2 regions of the Micromonospora sp. CNZ285 genome follow, and region 1 is predicted to be linked to the other one. Evidence: riboswitches for the same ligand, from Rfam matches in the RefSeq annotation. Region 1 holds a riboswitch; the other holds the start of a gene.
What was found. A riboswitch is a leader RNA that binds a small molecule or an ion and turns the genes downstream of it on or off. The one in region 1 is predicted to bind thiamine pyrophosphate.
Positions count from the first base shown of each region.

Region 2: it holds a riboswitch for thiamine pyrophosphate, as region 1 does, so the genes downstream of both, CLT75_RS17280 (ECF transporter S component) here and thiE (thiamine phosphate synthase) in region 1, are expected to answer to the same signal.

Region 1 covers NZ_SPQD01000001.1:4,531,964-4,540,851, forward strand. Annotated here, with positions in the region: gene CLT75_RS20495 (hypothetical protein) at 1-560, shown strand, start outside; gene thiC (phosphomethylpyrimidine synthase ThiC) at 608-2,200, opposite strand; gene thiD (bifunctional hydroxymethylpyrimidine kinase/phosphomethylpyrimidine kinase) at 2,218-3,006, opposite strand; gene CLT75_RS20510 (thiamine phosphate synthase) at 3,086-3,751, opposite strand; gene CLT75_RS20515 (thiazole synthase) at 3,814-4,587, opposite strand; gene thiS (sulfur carrier protein ThiS) at 4,592-4,792, opposite strand; gene thiO (glycine oxidase ThiO) at 4,783-5,868, opposite strand; gene thiE (thiamine phosphate synthase) at 5,865-6,488, opposite strand; TPP riboswitch at 6,486-6,597, opposite strand; gene CLT75_RS20535 (DUF559 domain-containing protein) at 6,716-7,495, shown strand; gene CLT75_RS33400 (endonuclease domain-containing protein) at 7,399-7,626, shown strand; gene CLT75_RS20540 (aldo/keto reductase) at 8,055-8,888, opposite strand, start outside.
Region 2 covers NZ_SPQD01000001.1:3,828,410-3,837,297, reverse strand. Annotated here, with positions in the region: gene CLT75_RS17285 (ABC transporter ATP-binding protein) at 1-806, opposite strand, end outside; gene CLT75_RS17280 (ECF transporter S component) at 932-1,522, opposite strand; TPP riboswitch at 1,598-1,704, opposite strand; gene CLT75_RS17275 (alpha/beta fold hydrolase) at 1,781-2,617, shown strand; gene CLT75_RS17270 (sugar isomerase domain-containing protein) at 2,614-3,363, shown strand; gene CLT75_RS17265 (DUF6328 family protein) at 3,454-3,954, shown strand; gene CLT75_RS17260 (acyl-CoA dehydrogenase family protein) at 4,062-6,035, shown strand; gene CLT75_RS32680 (hypothetical protein) at 6,093-6,260, opposite strand; gene CLT75_RS17255 (hypothetical protein) at 6,270-6,875, opposite strand; gene CLT75_RS17250 (ArsR/SmtB family transcription factor) at 6,928-7,230, opposite strand; gene CLT75_RS17245 (metal ABC transporter permease) at 7,274-8,149, opposite strand; gene CLT75_RS17240 (metal ABC transporter ATP-binding protein) at 8,151-8,888, opposite strand, start outside.

The DNA.
Region 1 (8,888 bases):
TCACCCCGGCGGGCCGCCCGCACCGCGCGACCACCGAACCGGACGCACCGGCCCGGGACGGCGCGGAGGCGGCCGTCCCGGCCGAGCCGACGCCGCGTCCCCGGCACCGGGGCCTGCCCGAGCCGGGCGCGAGCACCGGATGGGACGCGCTCGCCACGAACGCCCGCCCGGCGGGGCCGCTCGCCCGGCCCGAGGCGAGGAGGCCTGTCGCCCGACCCGAAGCGGCGACCGCCGTACCGGGCGAGGCGGGTGCCGCGCTGCCGGACACCACCGCCGCGCTGCCGGAGGTCACCGCCACAGAGCCGGAGACGGAGGCGGACTCCCGGCGCGGACGGCACGCCGGACCGGACGACGCCGACGCGTCCGGCGGGAAGTCGAAGCCCCGGCGCGGCCTGTTCCGGCGCAACCGGGCCAAGGACGAGCCGGAGCCGGCCGAGCGTACGGCCGAGCCGACCACCGCTGCCGACGACGAGTACGTGGACTGGGTGGCCGGTCTCGCCTCGGACGACAACGCCGACGACGCCCGCTCGCTGCGGACCGGACGGCACCACCGCGACTGAACGACGGCCGGGGCGGACCGGGTCGAAACGGCCCGCCCCGGCCTCGCTCACGCCAGCGGCAGGTAGACCCGCGATCCGGAGGCGACGAACTCCTCGGACTTGCCGCGCATGCCCCGCGCCGCGTAGTCCTTCAGCTCCTGGGTGATCTTCATGGAGCAGAACTTCGGCCCGCACATCGAACAGAAGTGCGCGGTCTTGGCGGGCTCGGCGGGCAGCGTCGCGTCGTGGTACGCCCGCGCGGTCTCCGGGTCGAGCGCCAGGTTGAACTGGTCCTCCCAGCGGAACTCGAACCGGGCCTTGGACAGCGCGTCGTCCCACGCCTGCGCGCCGGGGTGCCCCTTGGCCAGGTCGGCCGCGTGCGCGGCGATCTTGTACGCGATCACGCCCGCCTTCACGTCGTCGCGGTCCGGCAGCCCGAGGTGCTCCTTCGGCGTGACGTAGCAGAGCATCGCGGTGCCGAACATGCCGATCATCGCCGCGCCGATCGCGGAGGTGATGTGGTCGTACGCGGGCGCGACGTCGGTGGTCAGCGGCCCGAGCGTGTAGAACGGCGCCTCGTGGCACCACTCCTGCTGGAGGTCCACGTTCTCCTTGATCTTGTGCATCGGCACGTGCCCGGGGCCCTCGATCATCACCTGCACGTCGTACTCCCAGGCGATCTCCGTCAGCTCACCGAGCGTGCGCAGCTCGGCGAACTGCGCCTCGTCGTTGGCGTCCGCGATGGAACCGGGGCGCAGGCCGTCGCCGAGGGAGAACGTGACGTCGTACTTCGCGAGCAGCGAACACAGCTCCCGGAAGTTCGTGTAGAGGAAGTTCTCCTCGTGGTGCGCCAGGCACCAGGCCGCCATGATCGAGCCACCCCGCGACACGATCCCGGTGACCCGGTCCACCGCCAGCGGCACGTACGGCAGCAGCACCCCGGCGTGCACGGTCATGTAGTCGACGCCCTGCTCCGCCTGCTCGATGACCGTCTCGCGGAACACCTCCCAGCTCAGCTTCACCGGGTCGCCGCCGACGGACTCCAGCGCCTGGTAGATCGGCACCGTGCCGATCGGCACCGGCGCGTTCCGCACGATCGCCTCGCGGGTCTCGTGGATGCGCTTGCCGGTGGACAGGTCCATCACGGTGTCCGCGCCCCACCGGGTGGCCCAGGTCAGCTTCTCCACCTCCTCGGCCACCGACGAGGTGACCGCCGAGGTGCCGATGTTGGCGTTGACCTTCACCAGGAACGCCTTGCCGATGATGGCCGGCTCGCACTCGGGGTGGTTGACGTTGAGCGGCAGCACGGCCCGCCCGGCCGCGATCTCGTCCCGGACGAACTCCGGCGCCACCGACTCCCGGACCGCCACGAACTCCATCTCCGGCGTGACGATCCCGGCGCGGGCGTACGCGAGCTGCGTCGGCCGCTTCCCGTCCACACCCGCCAGCGGCGTGCCGGCGCCGCGTACCGGTGCGACGTCGCCGCGCTCGGCGATCCACGGTCCGCGCAGCGCGGGCAGCCCCACCTCCGGGTCGGAGCCGGGACCGGAGGTGTCGTAGAGCCGTACCGGAGGGTTGTCCCCGGTCAGCGTCACCTCGGCGAACGGCACCCGGATGTCCGGGCGTGACCCTTCCACGTACACCTTGCGACGTGCCTGCATGACAGCCTCCCTGTCGCTCATGCGGACCAGCCGAAGTGGTCCAGCGGGCCGCGTCCCGCGCCCAGCTCCCAGGTCCGCGCGCCGGTCAGCGCGCGGGTGACGTACTCCTTGGCGGCCGCCACCGCGACCGGCACCGCGTCGCCCGCGGCGAGCCGGACCGCGACGGCGGCCGAGAACGAACAGCCGGTGCCGTGGTTGTGCCGGGTGTCCACCCGGGGCGCGCGCAGCAGCCGCGTGGTCCCGCCGCCGGCGAGCACGTCCACCGACTCGCCGTCGGCGTCCACGTCGCCGCCGGTCACCACCACGAACGCCGGTCCGCGCGCCGCCAGCGCCTCGGCCGCCGCGACCATCTCCTCGACGGTGCCCACCGGGCCTCCGGTGAGGGCCGCGGCCTCCGCGCAGTTCGGTGTCGCCACTTCCGCGTACGGCAGCAGCCGCTCGACCGCCTCCACCACGCCGAGCCGGTGCCCACTGGTGGCGACCAGGACCGGGTCGACGACCAGGTGTGGCAGCCGCCCGGCCCGGGCCGCCTCGGCCACCGCGTCGGCGACCGCGGGGGTGCCGAGCATCCCGGTCTTCACGGCGCGCACGTCGAAGTCGCCGAGGACGCTGTCCATCTGGTCGCGCACCGTCTGCGGGGGCAGCGGCAGGACGGCGTCCACGCCCCTGGTGCTCTGCGCGGTGACGGCGGTGAGCACTGTGGTGCCGTACGCCCCGAGCGCGGCGAACGTCTTGAGGTCGGCCTGGATGCCCGCTCCCGCTCCGGAGTCGGAGCCGGCGATGCTGAGAACTGATTTCGGCGTCACGTGTCTTCTCCGGTGGTTGCGGTTTGGGGCTGCGGCCGACCGTGCCCACTCCGGGCGGTCAGGCTTGATCCCTCCGTGGTCACGGTCGGCCGCAGCCCTTCTCGTGCAGGCCTTCGTCGGATCGCGCGGGGTGGGTGCGCGCCACACGGATGGCCGCCTCCTGGAAGGCGCTGCCCAGCGTGGTGGCGGTTTCGGTGGGGTCCGGGGCGCGCATGATGGCGCCCAGGACTGCTACTCCGGTGGCGCCCGCCTCTACGCATGCACTGACCTGAGCTGCTGTTTCGATGCCGCCTAGTGCCAGCACGGGCACCTTCGTTGCCGCGATCAGCTCGCGCAGTCCATCGGGGTGCAGGGGTGGGCCGTAGCCGGGCTTCGTCCTTGTCTCGTAGACCGGGGACAGCGTCGCGTAGTGCTCGGTGGTGAGCCGGGCCAGCTCGGCGGTGTCGTGGCAGGAGCGGCCGACGAGCCCGACGGCGGGCGGCGGGTACGGGCCGGCGGCGGGCAGGTGCACCGCATCCCCGTCGAGCGGATCGGGTCCGGCGACGATCAGCGTGCCGTCCACCTCGGCGAGGACGGCACGGAGGTCGGCGGCGAGCGCGAGACGTTCGGCGCGCGGCAGGTCCTTCTCCCGCAGCACCACCCAGCGCACTCCCCCGCCGACGGCACCCGCGACCACGTCGACGAGCGCCCCCCGAGCGACGCGCCGATCGGTCAACAGCACAACCCCGCTCGGCCCGCCCTGGATCTTGGTACGCGGCCGCCCTTCCACGGGCGCCTCCGTACCAAGATCCGCAACGCGTACGGCGGTCACAGGTCGGGCCGCCCCTCGTCGGGGGTGGACGGCAGGGCGTGGAAGCGGCGGGTGATGCGGCCCGCGCCGTACGCCAGGCGGCCGGCCTCGACCGCGTACCGCATCGCGGTGGCCATCGCCACCGGGTCGGCGGCCCGGGTCACGGCGCTCGCCAGCAGCACCGCGTCGCAGCCCAGCTCCATGGCGAGCGCCGCGTCGGAGGCGGTGCCGATGCCCGCGTCCAGCACCACCGGCACGTCGACGGCCGCCCGGATCAGCCGGATGTGGTGCGGGTTGCCGATGCCCAGCCCGGAGCCGATCGGCGACCCGGCCGGCATCACCGCCGCGCAGCCCACGTCGGCCAGCCGCCGGGCCAGCACCGGATCGTCCGAGGTGTACGGCAGCACGGTGAACCCGTCGGCCACCAGTTCCTCGGCGGCGCGCAGCAGCTCCACCCCGTCGGGCAGGAGCGTGCGCTCGTCGCCGATCACCTCCAGCTTCACCCAGTCGGTGTCGAACGCCTCCCGGGCCAGGTGCGCCGTCTTCACCGCCTCCACCGCGGTGCGGCAGCCGGCCGTGTTCGGCAGCAGCCGTACGCCGCACCGCTCCACCAGGTCGAGCAGGCCGCCCGACCCGCCGGGCGTGGTGTCCACCCGGCGCAGCGCCAACGTCACCAGTTCGGTGCCGGAGGCGCGGATCGCCTGCTCCAGTACGTGCAGGTTGGCCGCGCCGCCGGTGCCGAGGATGAGCCGGGAGCCGAACGTGACCCCACCGATCTCCAAGGTGGACATCCGGTCACCCGCCCTGGGTGGCGCTGAGTACCTCGACCCGGTCGCCGTCGCGCAGGACGCTCGCCGACCAGCCGCCGCGCGGCACCACCTCGCCGTTCACCGCGACCGCGAGCCCGCGCTCCCGGTCGGTGACGGTGCGGACCACCTCGGCGACGGTGACGCCCTCGGGCAGCGTCCGGCCGGTGCCGTTGACGATCAGTTCCACGTGCGCTCCTTCCCGAAGCGGTCCGGGGTGAAGGGGGCGAGCGCGGGATCCGGCTCGCCGGTGACGATCAGCTCGGTGACCAGATCGGCGGTGACCGGGGTGAGGACGATGCCGTGCCGGTGGTGACCGGTCGCCGCGAGCACGCCCGGCTGCCCGGGCAACGGCCCGATGATCGGCGCGTTGTCGGGCGTACCGGGGCGCAGCCCGGCGACGGCCTCCACCAGCTCGTACTCGACGAGTTCCGGTACCAGCTCGGCGGCGGCGCGCAGCAGTGTCAGCACGCCACCGGCGGTGACAGCGGTGTCCGCGCGCTCCTCCACAGTCGCCCCGACCACGACCTCCCCGCTGTCCCGGGGCACCAGGTAGACCGGCTCGCTGTCCGCGTACCCCCGGATCACGTGCCGGAAGCCCGGCGGACCGCCACCCGGCGCGCGCAGCCGCAGCACCTGGCCCTTGACCGGCCGGACCGGCAGGCCGGTCAGGCCCGCCGCGCCGCATCCGGCCGCGACCACAGTGACCCGCGCGTCCACCTCGGACAGCGCGCCGACGCGGGCCGGGCGCAGCTCCACGCCGGCGCGTTCCGCGGCAGTGCGCAACGCGGTGACCAGCCGCCGCGGGTCGACCTGGTGGTCGCCGGGCGCCGCAGCGCCGCGGCGCACGCGCGGCGCCAGCGCCGGCTCACGGTCGCGCAGCTCCGAGGGGCGCAGCGGCGTGATCGGCAGTCCCAGACCTCGTTGGTACGACCACAGCCGCCCCGCCTCGGCCAGGTCGTCGGCGGTGAGCCCGACGACGAGCGTGCCCTCGGTGCGGTAGCCGAGGTCGACGCCGCTCGCCTCGGTCAGCTCGGCCGCGAAGCCGGGCCAGCGGGCGGCGGACTCGACGAGCAGGGCGGTCAGCTCGTGCTCACCGAAGTACGCCTCGGCGACCGGCGACAGCATCCCGGCGGCCACCGACGAGGCACCCGACCCGGGCCGGTCGTCGTGCACCACCACGCGCAGTCCGCGCTGCGCGCACCGCCACGCGATCGCGAGTCCCACCGGCCCGGCGCCCACCACCGCCACGTCGGCCGGGCTCATCGCGTCAGCGCCCGCAGCAGCTCGGCGGTGGCGTGCGCGGGATCGGCGGCCAGGCTGAGCGCGCCGACCACCGCCACCCCGTACGCCCCGGCCGCTCGCAACGCCGGCACACTCGCGGCGGTCACCCCGCCGATCGCGATCACCGGCACGCTCACCGCCTCGGCGACCGCGCGTACCCCGTCGGGGCCGATCGGGTCCGGCAGGCCGGACTTGGTGGTGGTGGCGTGGCACGGGCCCACGCCCAGGTAGCTCGCGCCCGCCTCCACCGCCGCGCGGGCGCCCACCGGCTCCCGGGCGGTCGCGCCGAGCACCGCGTCCGGGCCGAGCACCCGGCGCGCGGCGGCGACCGGCAGGTCGTCCGTGCCGACGTGGCCCCCGGCGGCGTCCACCGCGAGCGCCACGTGCAGCCGGTCGTTGACCAGGCACTGTGCTCCGTACGGCCGGCACGCCTCGGCCACCCGGCACGCCAGCTCGTACGCCTCCCGGTCGGTGGCGTCGTCCTCCACGCGCACCTGCACGACGAGGTCGGCGCCCGCCACGGGCAGGGCGGCACGCAGCACGGCGAGCGGGTCACGCCCCGGCCGGGTGTCGGTGATGAGATGCAGTCGTCCCAGGGACAGCACGGCAACGCTCCTCCCTGCGCCGGCATTACCCGGATCAGGTTCGACGGTCGGGGGCTCCCAGCCCCCCTCTCAGCCCGGTCCGCACCGGGCTCCCGTGGGTCACTTGCGGCCTACCGTACGACGCCTTCCGCCCGTACGGAAGCCCGGGTGAGGTTTTTCCCAGGAACCAGCCGTCCGCCGGATCGGGACAGCGGGTGACCGTCCCGTCACGACACGCTGCCTGGATGTCCGTTCCCGCCCGCGTTCCGCGCCGCCTGGCGATCCTGCCGTTCCGGGGCAGCCGTGCCGTCTCCGAAGGGCTGCTCACCTGGACGATGCTGCGCGGGTCGACGTGGATCCGCCTGCTCCCGGACGTGTACGTGCACCGGGACGGACACCGCGCCGACGACCACCGGATGTGGTGCGAGGCGGTGGCGATGCGCCTGCCGCCGGGTGCCGCGCTGGCGGGACGCAGCGCCGCCTGGTTGTCCGGCGCGGACGTGCTCACCCGCGACGCGCCGGTGACGGTGCTGCTGCCGACTGCCGCTCGACTGCGATCGCACCCACGGTTGCGGGTGATCCGGTCGCCGTTGCCGGAGCGGGACCGCACCCTCGTCGGCGGTCTGCCGGTCACCACCCCACTGCGTACCGCGTTCGACCTGGGCCGACAGGGATCACTCGCCGAGGCGCTGGTCGCCGTCGACGCGCTGCTGCGTCGCCGGGTCGTGAAGCTGTCCGTCCTGCGGGCCTACGCCGCCGAGCGGCCGGGCTGGCCGGGCGCTCCGCTGCTGCGGGAGGTGCTGGCGATGGCCGAGCCGCTGAGTGAGTCCCCGATGGAGACACGCCTGCGGCTGCTCCTGCTCGACGCCGGCCTCGGCCCGCTCGTCGCCGAGCACGAGGTACGCGCCGGCGGACGCTTCGTGGCCCGGTGGACCTGGCCTGGCCGGCACTCCGTCTCGCGGTCGAGTACGACGGCGACCACCACCGGGAGCAGGCGCACTTCCGGCGGGACGTGGCGCGCCTGAACGCGCTGCGCGCAGCCGGCTGGTTGGTGCTGCGGTTCACCGCCGACGACGTGCTCCGCCGGCCCGACGCCACGGTCGCCCTGGTGCGCCAGGCCCTGGCCGAACGTCGCGCCACCGCGGCAGACCACTGATCCGCAGCCACCGCCACGAGCCTCACCTCGCCGCGCCCCGGCCCGCCACCCGCCGCCAGGCCGGTCCGGACCGCCCGAGCCGCCACGGGCGTCAGGCCGCCCGCAGACACCCATGGCGTTCCACTCGCGACTGGATCTGGCGACGAGTGGAACGCCATGGGTGTTTCAAGGCCCTTTTGACACCCACACCGTTCCACCCATCGTGAGCGCTGCCTCTGAGTGGAACGCCATGGGTGCCTCCGCGTGCGGGCGGCCACGGTGGGCGCACGCCCGCCGCGTGGGGCAAGCCCCCTCGCTCGCACGCCGACGAGCGGACGCACCTGCGACGCGCGGGCGGACCGAACACGGGTGGACCGGACGCGCGGGCGGACCGAACACGCGGACGGACCCAACGCGCGAGCGGGCGCGCCGGTGCCCGGCGGGGACGGTCAGAGGATGGCGTCCAGGGCGTCCAGGTCCTCGTCGCTGGGCTGCCAGGTGCCGGCCTCGGCGTTTGACTTCACCTGGGCCGGAGTCGTGGCGCCGGCGATCACGGACGTGACGGCGGGACGGGCGGCCAGGCCGCCGATGGCCACCTGGAGCATGGTGATGCCGCGCTCGGCCGCGTACGCCTCGATCGCCTCGATGACGTCCCAGCGCGCGGCGGCCAGCCGCTCGGCGTACCGGCCGCCACCGGCCAGGCGGCTGCCCGCCGGGGGCGCCTCGCCGCGCTTGTACTTGCCGGTGAGCAGCCCGTTGGCGAGCGGGAAGAACGGCAGCATGCCGAGGCCGAACCGCTCGCAGGCGGGGATCACCTCGTCCTCCACCCCGCGCTCCACCAGCGAGTAGTGGTTCTGCGCGGAGATGAACCGGGTACGCCCCTGCGACGACGCGGTCCAGTCGGCGTCGGCGATCTGCCAGCCGGCGAAGTTGGAGTTGCCCAGGTAGCGCACCTTGCCGGCGGTCACCAGGTCGTCCAGCGCGGCGAGCGTCTCGTCGATCGGGGTGCCCGGGTCGGGCTCGTGCATCTGGTACAGGTCGATGTGGTCGGTGCCGAGCCGGCGCAGCGACGCCTCGACCGCGCGGGCGATGTAGCGGCGGGCGCCCCGGGCGCCGTGGTCCGGCCCGTTCGCGCCGTGCATGTCCATGCCGAACTTGGTGGCCACCACCACGTCGTCGCGGCGGCCCTTGAGCGCCTGGCCGAGCAGTTCCTCGGAGGCGCCCTGCGGCTCGCCGTAGATGTCGGCGGTGTCGAAGAAGTTGATCCCGGCGTCGAGCGCGGC
Region 2 (8,888 bases), 700 kb from region 1:
CGCGGCGGCAGGCCGAGCCGCTCCGCGGAGAGCAGCACGTCGCCGGGCGGCGTGGTGGCGTGCCGGGGTGGCGCGACGTGGCCGGGTACCCAGACCCCGGCGGCGGCCAGCGCGTCGCCGTGCGCGGCGAAGACCGCGTCGGGCGGCCCGTCGGCGCGTACCCCGCCGCCGGGTTCCAGCACCACGACGCGGTCGACCAGCGGCAGCGCCTCGGTGACCCGGTGCTCGACCAGGACCATCGTGGTGTCCGGGTCGAGCGCGTTCGCGACGGCCCGGCGGATCAGGGTGGCGCCGGCCGGGTCGAGGTTGGCGGTGGGCTCGTCGAGCAGCAGCAGCCCGGGGCGCAGCGCGAGCGTGCCGGCCAGCGCCAGCCGCTGCTGCTCGCCGCCGCTGAGCGCGGCGGTGGGGCGGTCCCTGTCGTACGGGAAGCCGGCCCGCTGCAGCGCCTCGTCGACGCGGGGCCAGATCTCCCCGGCGGGTACGCCACGGTTCTCCAGCCCGAACGCCACGTCGTCGCCGGAGCGGGCCATGACGAGCTGGGACTCCGGATCCTGGAAGACGATGCCGACGCGCTCGCGGGCCTTGCGCGGGTCCAGCCCGTCGATCTCGACGGTGCCCTCCTGCTCGCCGGAGTCCTCCGGCAGCAGCCCGGCCAGCGCCGCAAGCAGCGTGCTCTTACCGGCGCCGGAGGGTCCGAGCAGCAGCACCCGCTCGCCGCTCTCCACGCGCAGATCCACCCCGCGCAGAGCCCAGCGTTTCCGTCCCCCGTGCCGCCACCCGAACCCCCGCAGCACCACAGCGCTCACCGCCCACCCACCCCCTCTCCCTCTCGCGGCCCAGCCTGCGTGATCAAGGAGTTCGCGTCCGGAAAACCGTGCCCGGCGGACGCAAACTCCTTGATCACCGGGGCGGTGGGGGTGGGGAGGGAGGGCTAGACCAGGGCTCGGTCGCGGCCGGCGGGGAAGCGGTCCAGCACGCCGGTGTTCGCCAGCGCGCGGGTGAGGACGTGCGCGCCCAGACCGGCGACGATCGTGGCGCTGACGATCGTGATCAGCGCGTACGGCAGGCGGTAGGAGGCGAAGTCGTACGCCTTGTTCCAGTAGACGAAGTCGAAGATCGCCGCGCCGAGACCGGTCAGCGCACCGGCCAGCACCGCCACCGGCAGGCGGAACGAGCGGTACCGGAACGCGGCGAAGGCCAGCTCGGCGCCGATGCCCTGCATCAGGCCCTGGAGGATCACGATGCTCGCCCACTGGCTGCCCAGCAGGGCGGAGATGATCGCGGCCACCGTCTCGCAGTACAGCGCGGCGCCCGGCTTGCGGATGATCAGACCGGCGAGCACCGCCGGGATCAGCCACACGCCGTAGAGCACGGCCTGTGCCGGCGGGAAGAAGGCGAACGCCGCGTCGGTGGCGCTCCAGAGCAGGCCCCAGGCCCAGAACACGACGCCGAAGGCGACGGCGATGACCGAGGCGACGACGATGTCGACGGTACGCCAGCGGTTGCTGTCGGTGTGGTTCATGGTTGGCTCCCAGTTCGTCGAGGTGAACCAGGAGAAGACGCACGCCGCGCCCGGTGGTCACCGGACGGCGACGCGGCTGGAGGTCGACCGAACTCCCTGCGCTGGCATTACCCAGATCAGGTTCGAGGGTCTGCGGGCATCGGCCCGCACTCTCAGCGCTGTGCGCTCCCCTGTCGGATGTGAAGTTGTCTCGTCGCAGACGCTAGCACCGACCACGGCCCCCGGCCCAGCAGGGCGAGTGTCGGTATGGTGGCGATCATGCTGGTGGATGCGCGGGGACTGACGTTCGAGGTACGCGCCGGCGGCCCCGAGGGCGGTGATCCGGTCCTGCTGCTGCACGGCTTTCCGCAGCACTCCGGCGAGTGGGACGCGGTCACGCCCGCGCTGCACGCCGCCGGGCTGCGCACGTACGCGCTCGACCAGCGCGGCTACTCGCCCGGCGCGCGTCCGGCGGACGTGGGGGCGTACCGGATTCCGGAGCTGGTGGCCGACGCGGCGGCGGTGCTCGACGCACTCGGGGTGACCGGCGCGCACGTGGTCGGCCACGACTGGGGCGCGATCGTGGCGTGGGGCCTCGCGGCGGCGCACCCGGAGCGGGTGCGGACGCTGACCGCGGTGTCGGTGCCGCACCCGGCCGCGATGGGCCACGCGCTCGCCACCGACCCGCGGCAGAAGGTCAAGTCCGCCTACATCGCGTTGTTCCGCAAGCCCGGTACGGCGGAGAAGGTGCTGCTGGCGTGGAACGGCGCCACGCTGCGCAAGCTGCTCAGCGGTGTGGGAGACGCCGGCGCGGTGGCCCGGTACGCCGAGCCGATGCGCGAGCCGGGCGCGTTGACGGCGGCGCTGAACTGGTACCGCGCGATGACCGGTGCGGACATGAAGGCGGTCGCCCCGGTCGGGGTGCCGACCACGTTCGTGTGGAGCGACAAGGACGTGGCGATCGGCCGGACGGCCGCGCAGGCGTGCGCCGCGCACGTCACCGGTGACTACCGGTTCGTGGAGCTGTCCGGCGTCAGCCACTGGATTCCGGACGAGGCGCCCGGCCCGCTGGCCGAGGCGATCCTCGCCCGGTGCGCAGGAACGGAGGAGGCATGACGGTGAGCGCCGAGGCGTACCTGGCGGTGGTGACCGAGACGATCGGCCGGGTCGCCGCCGAGCAGCGGCAGAACGTGGCCGACGCGGCCGACCTGATCGCGGCGGCGCTGCGCGCCGACGGTGTGGTGCACGCGTTCGGCACCGGGCACTCCGAGGCGCTGGCCATGGAGATCGCCGGCCGGGCCGGCGGGCTGGTGCCCACCAACCGGATCGCGCTGCGTGATCTGGTGCTGATCGGCGGCGACCCGGCCGACGTGCTCGGCCCGAAGCTGGAACGCGACCCGGCGGTGGCGCACCGCCTCTACGAGCTGGCGCCGATCCGGCCGCAGGACGTGTTCGTGCTGGCCTCGAACTCGGGCGTGAACGGGGCGATGGTCGAGTTCGCGTCCATCGTGAAGGAACGCGGGCACGGCTTGGTGGCGATCACCTCGGCGCAGCACTCGGCGCGGATGACGTCGCGGCACCCGTCCGGCCGCAAGCTCGCCGACTTCGCCGACGTCGTGCTGGACAACGGCGCCCCGTACGGCGACGCCACGCTGCCGCTGCCGGGCGGCGGCGCGGTCGGCGCGGTCTCCTCGATCACCGCGGCGTTGCTCGCCCAGCAGATCGTCGCCGAGGTGGTGGCCCGGCTGGTCGCGGCGGGGCAGCGCCCGCCGGTCTACCTGTCCGCGAACATCACCGGCGGCGACGAGCACAACGCCGAGCTGGAGGCACGGTACGCGGGCCGGATCCGCCGCGGTTCCTGAACCGGTTTCGTGATCATCCGTACGGGGCACAGGCGCTCCTGCCGGTGGGCGTTCACCCGCTGGCGGTGCCGTCTCCGGGGAGGTCCGCGAGTGTCCAAGGAATCCGAGAAGCAGCGCTGGCAGCGCAACTTCGCCGATCTGTTGCAGGAGCTGCGGGTCGCGCAGACCGGTGTGCAGATCCTCTTCGCCTTCCTGCTGACGCTGCCGTTCAGCGCCGGGTTCGACCGGACCACCGAGTTCCAGCGGGACGTCTACATCCTGGCGCTGCTGACCGCCGCCGCGTCCGCCGCGATGATCATCTCGCCGGTCGCGTTCCACCGGGCGCTGTTCCGGCAGGGGCGCAAGCCGGAGCTGGTCCGGTTCGCCCACCGGATGGCCACCGGCGGCCTGTTCTTCATGCTGATCGCGATGGTCAGCTCGGTCCTGCTGGTCAGCGACTTCGTGCTGGACCGGCCGATCGCGTTCCTGCTCAGCGCGCTCACCGGCCTCTGGTTCCTGATCTTCTGGGCGATCCTGCCGTTCAGCCGGCGCAACTGGGGTGAGGACGACATCGACGACGAGGACGACAATCCGCAGTCGCTCACCGACTGACCGTCCGCCAAATCGGGCGTGCACGGGGCGCTACCCCTGGGTAACACCCGGGGGTAGCGTCGTTTTCGTCGAACGCGTCGACGCAGCCGGACCGCGAGGAGGCAGCCGTGACCACGACACAGAACAGCCGGCCCGAGTCACCAGACGGCGCGGGGCCGCTGCCCACCGAGGCGGGCCAGGTCTCCGAGAAGGAGGCCCGCCAGGTCGCCGAGGCGGCCCGCGAGTCGGCCTGGGACCGGCCCAGCTTCGGCAAGGAGTTGTTCCTCGGCCGGTTCCGGCTCGACCTGATCGACCCGTGGCCCCGCCCCGACCCGGCCGAGGTGGCTCGCGCTGACGAGTTCCTCGGCGCGCTGCGCACGTACCTGACGTCCGAGGTGGACGGCGAGGCGATCGAGCGGGACGCGCGCATCCCCGACGAGGTGTTCCACGGTCTGGCCGGGCTCGGCACGTTCGGCATGAAGATCGACCGGAAGTACGGCGGGCTGGGGCTGAGCAACCTGCACTACTGCCGGGCGCTGATGCTCGTCGGCTCGGTGAACCCGGCGGTCAGCGCGCTGCTCTCCGCGCACCAGTCGATCGGCGTGCCGCAGCCGCTGAAGATGTTCGGCACGCCCGAGCAGAAGGACCTGTTCCTGCCCCGGCTCGCCGCCGGTGAGGTCTCCGCGTTCCTGCTCACCGAGCCGGACGTCGGCTCCGACCCGGCCCGGCTCGCCACCACCGCCGAGCCGACGGCGGACGGCACCGGCTACCGGCTCAACGGGGTGAAGCTCTGGGCCACCAACGGCACGCTCGCCACGCTGCTGGTGGTGATGGCCCGGGTGCCGGCCGGTGAGGGGCGGCGCGGCGGTATCACCGCGTTCGTGGTGGAGGGCGACAGCGACGGCATCACCGTGGAGCGGCGCAACTCCTTCGTCGGGCTGCGCGGCCTGGAGAACAGCCTCACCCGGTTCCACGACGTGTTCGTGCCGAAGGAGAACGTGATCGGCGGCGAGGGCAAGGGCCTCAAGATCGCGCTGACCACGTTGAACACCGGCCGGCTCTCGCTGCCGGCCATGTGCGTCGGGGCCGGCAAGTGGGCGCTCAACGTGGCCCGCGAGTGGGCGGCGGACCGGGTCCAGTGGGGCCGCCCGGTGGGCGAGCACGAGGCGGTGGCGAAGAAGCTGTCCTTCATCGCCGCCACCACGTACGGCATGGAGTCGATGCTCGACCTGTCCTGCATGCTCGCCGACGACGACCGCAACGACATCCGGATCGAGGCGGCGCTGGTCAAGCTCTACGCCAGCGAGATGGCCTGGCGGATCGCCGACGAACTCATCCAGATCCGCGGTGGCCGCGGCTACGAGACGGCCGACTCGCTCGCCGCCCGCGGGGAACGGCCGGCCGCCGTCGAGCAGCTCCTGCGCGACCTGCGGATCAACCGCATCTTCGAGGGATCCACCGAGATCATGCACCTGCTGATCGCCCGCGAGGCCGTCGACGCGCACCTGTCCGTGGCGGGCGACATCATCGACCCCGACGCCGGGCTGGGCCGCAAGGCGAGGGCGGGCGCGCGGGCCGGCGCCTTCTACGCGAAGTGGCTGCCCACGCTCGCCGTCGGCAAGGGGCAGACGCCCGGGGCGTACCAGGAGTTCGGGCCGCTGGCCGGGCACCTGCGCCACGTCGAGCGGACCTCCCGCAAGCTGGCCCGGTCGACGTTCTACGCGATGTCCCGGTGGCAGGGGAAGATGGAGCGCAAGCAGGCGTTCCTCGGCCGGGTGGTGGACATCGGCGCGGAGCTGTTCGCGATGAGCGCGGTCTGCGTCCGGGCTTACGCCGAGCGCGACGCGCACCCGGAGAACGTCGAGCTGGCCGACCTGTTCTGCCGTCAGGCGCGGCTGCGCGTCGACGAGCTGTTCACCGGCCTGTGGTCGAACACCGACTCGGTCGACGTGGCCGCCGCCAGGCGGATCGTCGCCGGCCGGTACGCCTCGGTGGAGGAGGGCGTGGTCACCCCGCCCGCCGACCTGCCCTGGGTGGCCCGCTGGGAACCGGGGCCGTCCACCGAGCAGGACGTCCGCCGTCGCATCCCGCCCGCCGGCTGACCGGACCACCGGGCGGTCGTGCCGCCCGGACGGCCGCCGAGTGCGGCCGCCGGGCGGTCAGCGCGCGATCGCCCAGGCCAGGATGCCGGCCAGGATCAGGCCGTTGAGGCCGGCCAGCACCAGGTACGCCGACGGCGGGATCTTGCGGCCCTTGCGGACGAAACTCACCAGCACGGCCGCGTACGCCAGCAGCAGCACGGCGACGACGATCAGGAAGTACAGCACCGGCACACCTTACCGGCCGCCGCGTAGCCCCAGTTCGCGCAGCTCCAGCGCGGCGAGCGCGTCGACTGTCGCGTCGTCGCCGCGCCGCCACGCCTCGGCGACGTCGGGCGCGATCCGGGTCAGCTTCGACAGCGGCTGACCCGCCAGCGCGCGCAGCGCCAGCAGGTCCCGGCCGGCCGGGACGCCCGCCAGGGCCTTCGCCGCGCCGGCCCGGCGCATCCAGCGCAGGCGCAGCGGCAGCCAGCCGAACAGCACCAGGCCGAGCGGGAACACCAGCACCGCGACGGTCAGCCCGAGCGCGAGCTGCCCGACCAGCTCCTGCTGGTCGCGGCCCGCCTCGGCGACCGCGCGGGCGGCGTCGGCGGCGCGGGTGAACGGCGCGGTCAGCTCGTCGCCGACGATCGGCACCCGGCCGACCTTGCCGCCGGCCTCGGCCAGGTTGTCGGCGAGACCACCGCCGGCCCCCTCCAGCTTCTGCCCGGGTACGGCGAGCTTCTCGACCACGTCGTGCAGCCACAGCGCGAAGCGGATCGCCGCGTACACCCAGACGACCACGAGCAGGTCGGTGAGGAACTGGCGGACGGCGATGGGAAAACGGTCGGCGTAGATCTTCACGCCGGACAGCGTCCCACGCCGCGGGCGCGTCGGCACCTGGCCGATTTCCCGCTCAGTGCGACCCTTCACCGGCGTGACTGACCGCGTCCGCCACGATGTGCGCGACGTGGTCGTCGACCAGCGCGTACGCGATCTCCCGGCCGCGCCGCGACCCGCGCACCACCCCGGCGCCGCGCAGCACCCGCAGGTGCTGGGAGACCAGCGGCTGGGGCGCGCCGAGCTTCTCGACCAGCTCGTGCACGCAGCGTTCGCCCTCGGCCAGCTCGCTGACGATCGCGAGCCGGATCGGGGCCGAGAGGGCGCGCAGCAGGTCACCCGCACCCTCGAAGGCGTCGTACCCGTTCGTGCCGGTCACCCTGTAACGGTAACCAATCCCAGCTGCGTCGGCGGGCAGGGCCTCACCGCAGCAGCACCTCGTGCTCGACCGGCTCGGGCGGCGGCGTGGCCCGGTCGGCCCGCACCCGCCGCCGCAGCGCCCGCACACCGGCCGCCGCGAGCGCGACCAGCAGGAACGAGCCGATCGCCACGAGCACCACCGACGCGCCGGGCGCGGTGTCGGCGGTGGCGGCCACCCAGACCCCGGTGCCGGCCGCGAACAGGCCCAGCGCCATGGCCGCCGTCATGGTGGAGCGGAAGCCCCGGGTCACCTGCTGCGCGGTCGCCACCGGCACCACCATCAGCGCGCTGATCAGCAGCACCCCGACCGCCCGCATCGCGATGGTCACAGTGACCGCGGTACCGACCGCGATGACCAGGTTCAGCGTCCGCACCGGCAGGCCGGACACCCGGGCGTACTCCTCGTCGTGGCACACCGCGAACAGCGCCGGGCGCAACACGAGCATGGTCACCAGCAGCACCACGCCGAGCACGCCGATGGTGATCAGGTCGGTGCGGGAGGTGGTGGTCAGCGACCCGAACAGGTACGCGTTGAGCGACCCGCTGCTGGCGTCGGAGAGCCCGACCAGCATCACGCCACCGGCGATGCCGCCGTAGAACAGCAACGCCAGCGCCAGGTCACCGGAGGTGCGCCCGTACGCGCGGACCAGCTCGATCACCACCGCGCCGAGCGTCGCGGCGATCACCGCCACCAGCACGGGGGAGCGGTTGAGCAGCAGTCCCGCGCCGACGCCGGTGAGCGCCACGTGCCCGAGCCCGTCGCCGATCAGCGCCAGCCGCCGCTGCACCAGGTAGATGCCGAGCGCCGGGGCGGCCAGCCCGATGATCAGCGCGCCGACCAGGGCGCGGAGCATGAAGTCGTACTGGAAGAGATCCATCTCAGATGCCTGTCCAGAGCCGGGCGGGCTCCTCGTCGCAGTGCGGGTGCACGTGCTCGTGGTCCGGGTCGGCGTGGTGGCCGGCCGGTTCGGGCACCGCGCCGTCGTGGGCGATCCCGCCCTGGTGCACCACCACGGCCCGGCTGATCAGCGGGCGCAGCGGGCCCAGCTCGTGCGCGACGAGCAGCACCGTGCCGCCGCCGTCGCGGAACGCGCGCAGCGCCCCGGCGAACGCCTCCTGGCTGGCCGCGTCCACCCCGGCGGTCGGCTCGTCGAGCACCAGCAGCTCCGGCCCGCCGGCCAGCGCGCGGGCGATCAGGGTGCGCTGCTGCTGGCCGCCGGAGAGCGTGGACACCGGGTCACCGGCCCGGTCGGCGAGCCCGACCGCGTCCAGCGCCGCCGACACCGCCTCCCGGTCCGCCCGCCCGGCCGGACGCAGCACGCCCCGGCGGGCCAGCCGCCCGGACGCCACCACCTCGCGCACTGTGGCTGGCACTCCGCTGCCCGCGCCGAGCCGCTGCGGCACGTACCCGATGCGGTGCCACTGCCGGAAGCGGCGCTGCGGCGTGCCGAACAGGGCGACCGACCCGGCGCCGACCGGCACCAGGCCGAGCGCGGCGCGCACGAGCGTCGACTTGCCGGAGCCGTTGGCGCCGAGCACGGCGACCACCTCTCCGGCGGTCACTGTCAACGAGACGTCACGCAGCACCGGGCGGCCGTCGTAGCCGACTGTGGCGTG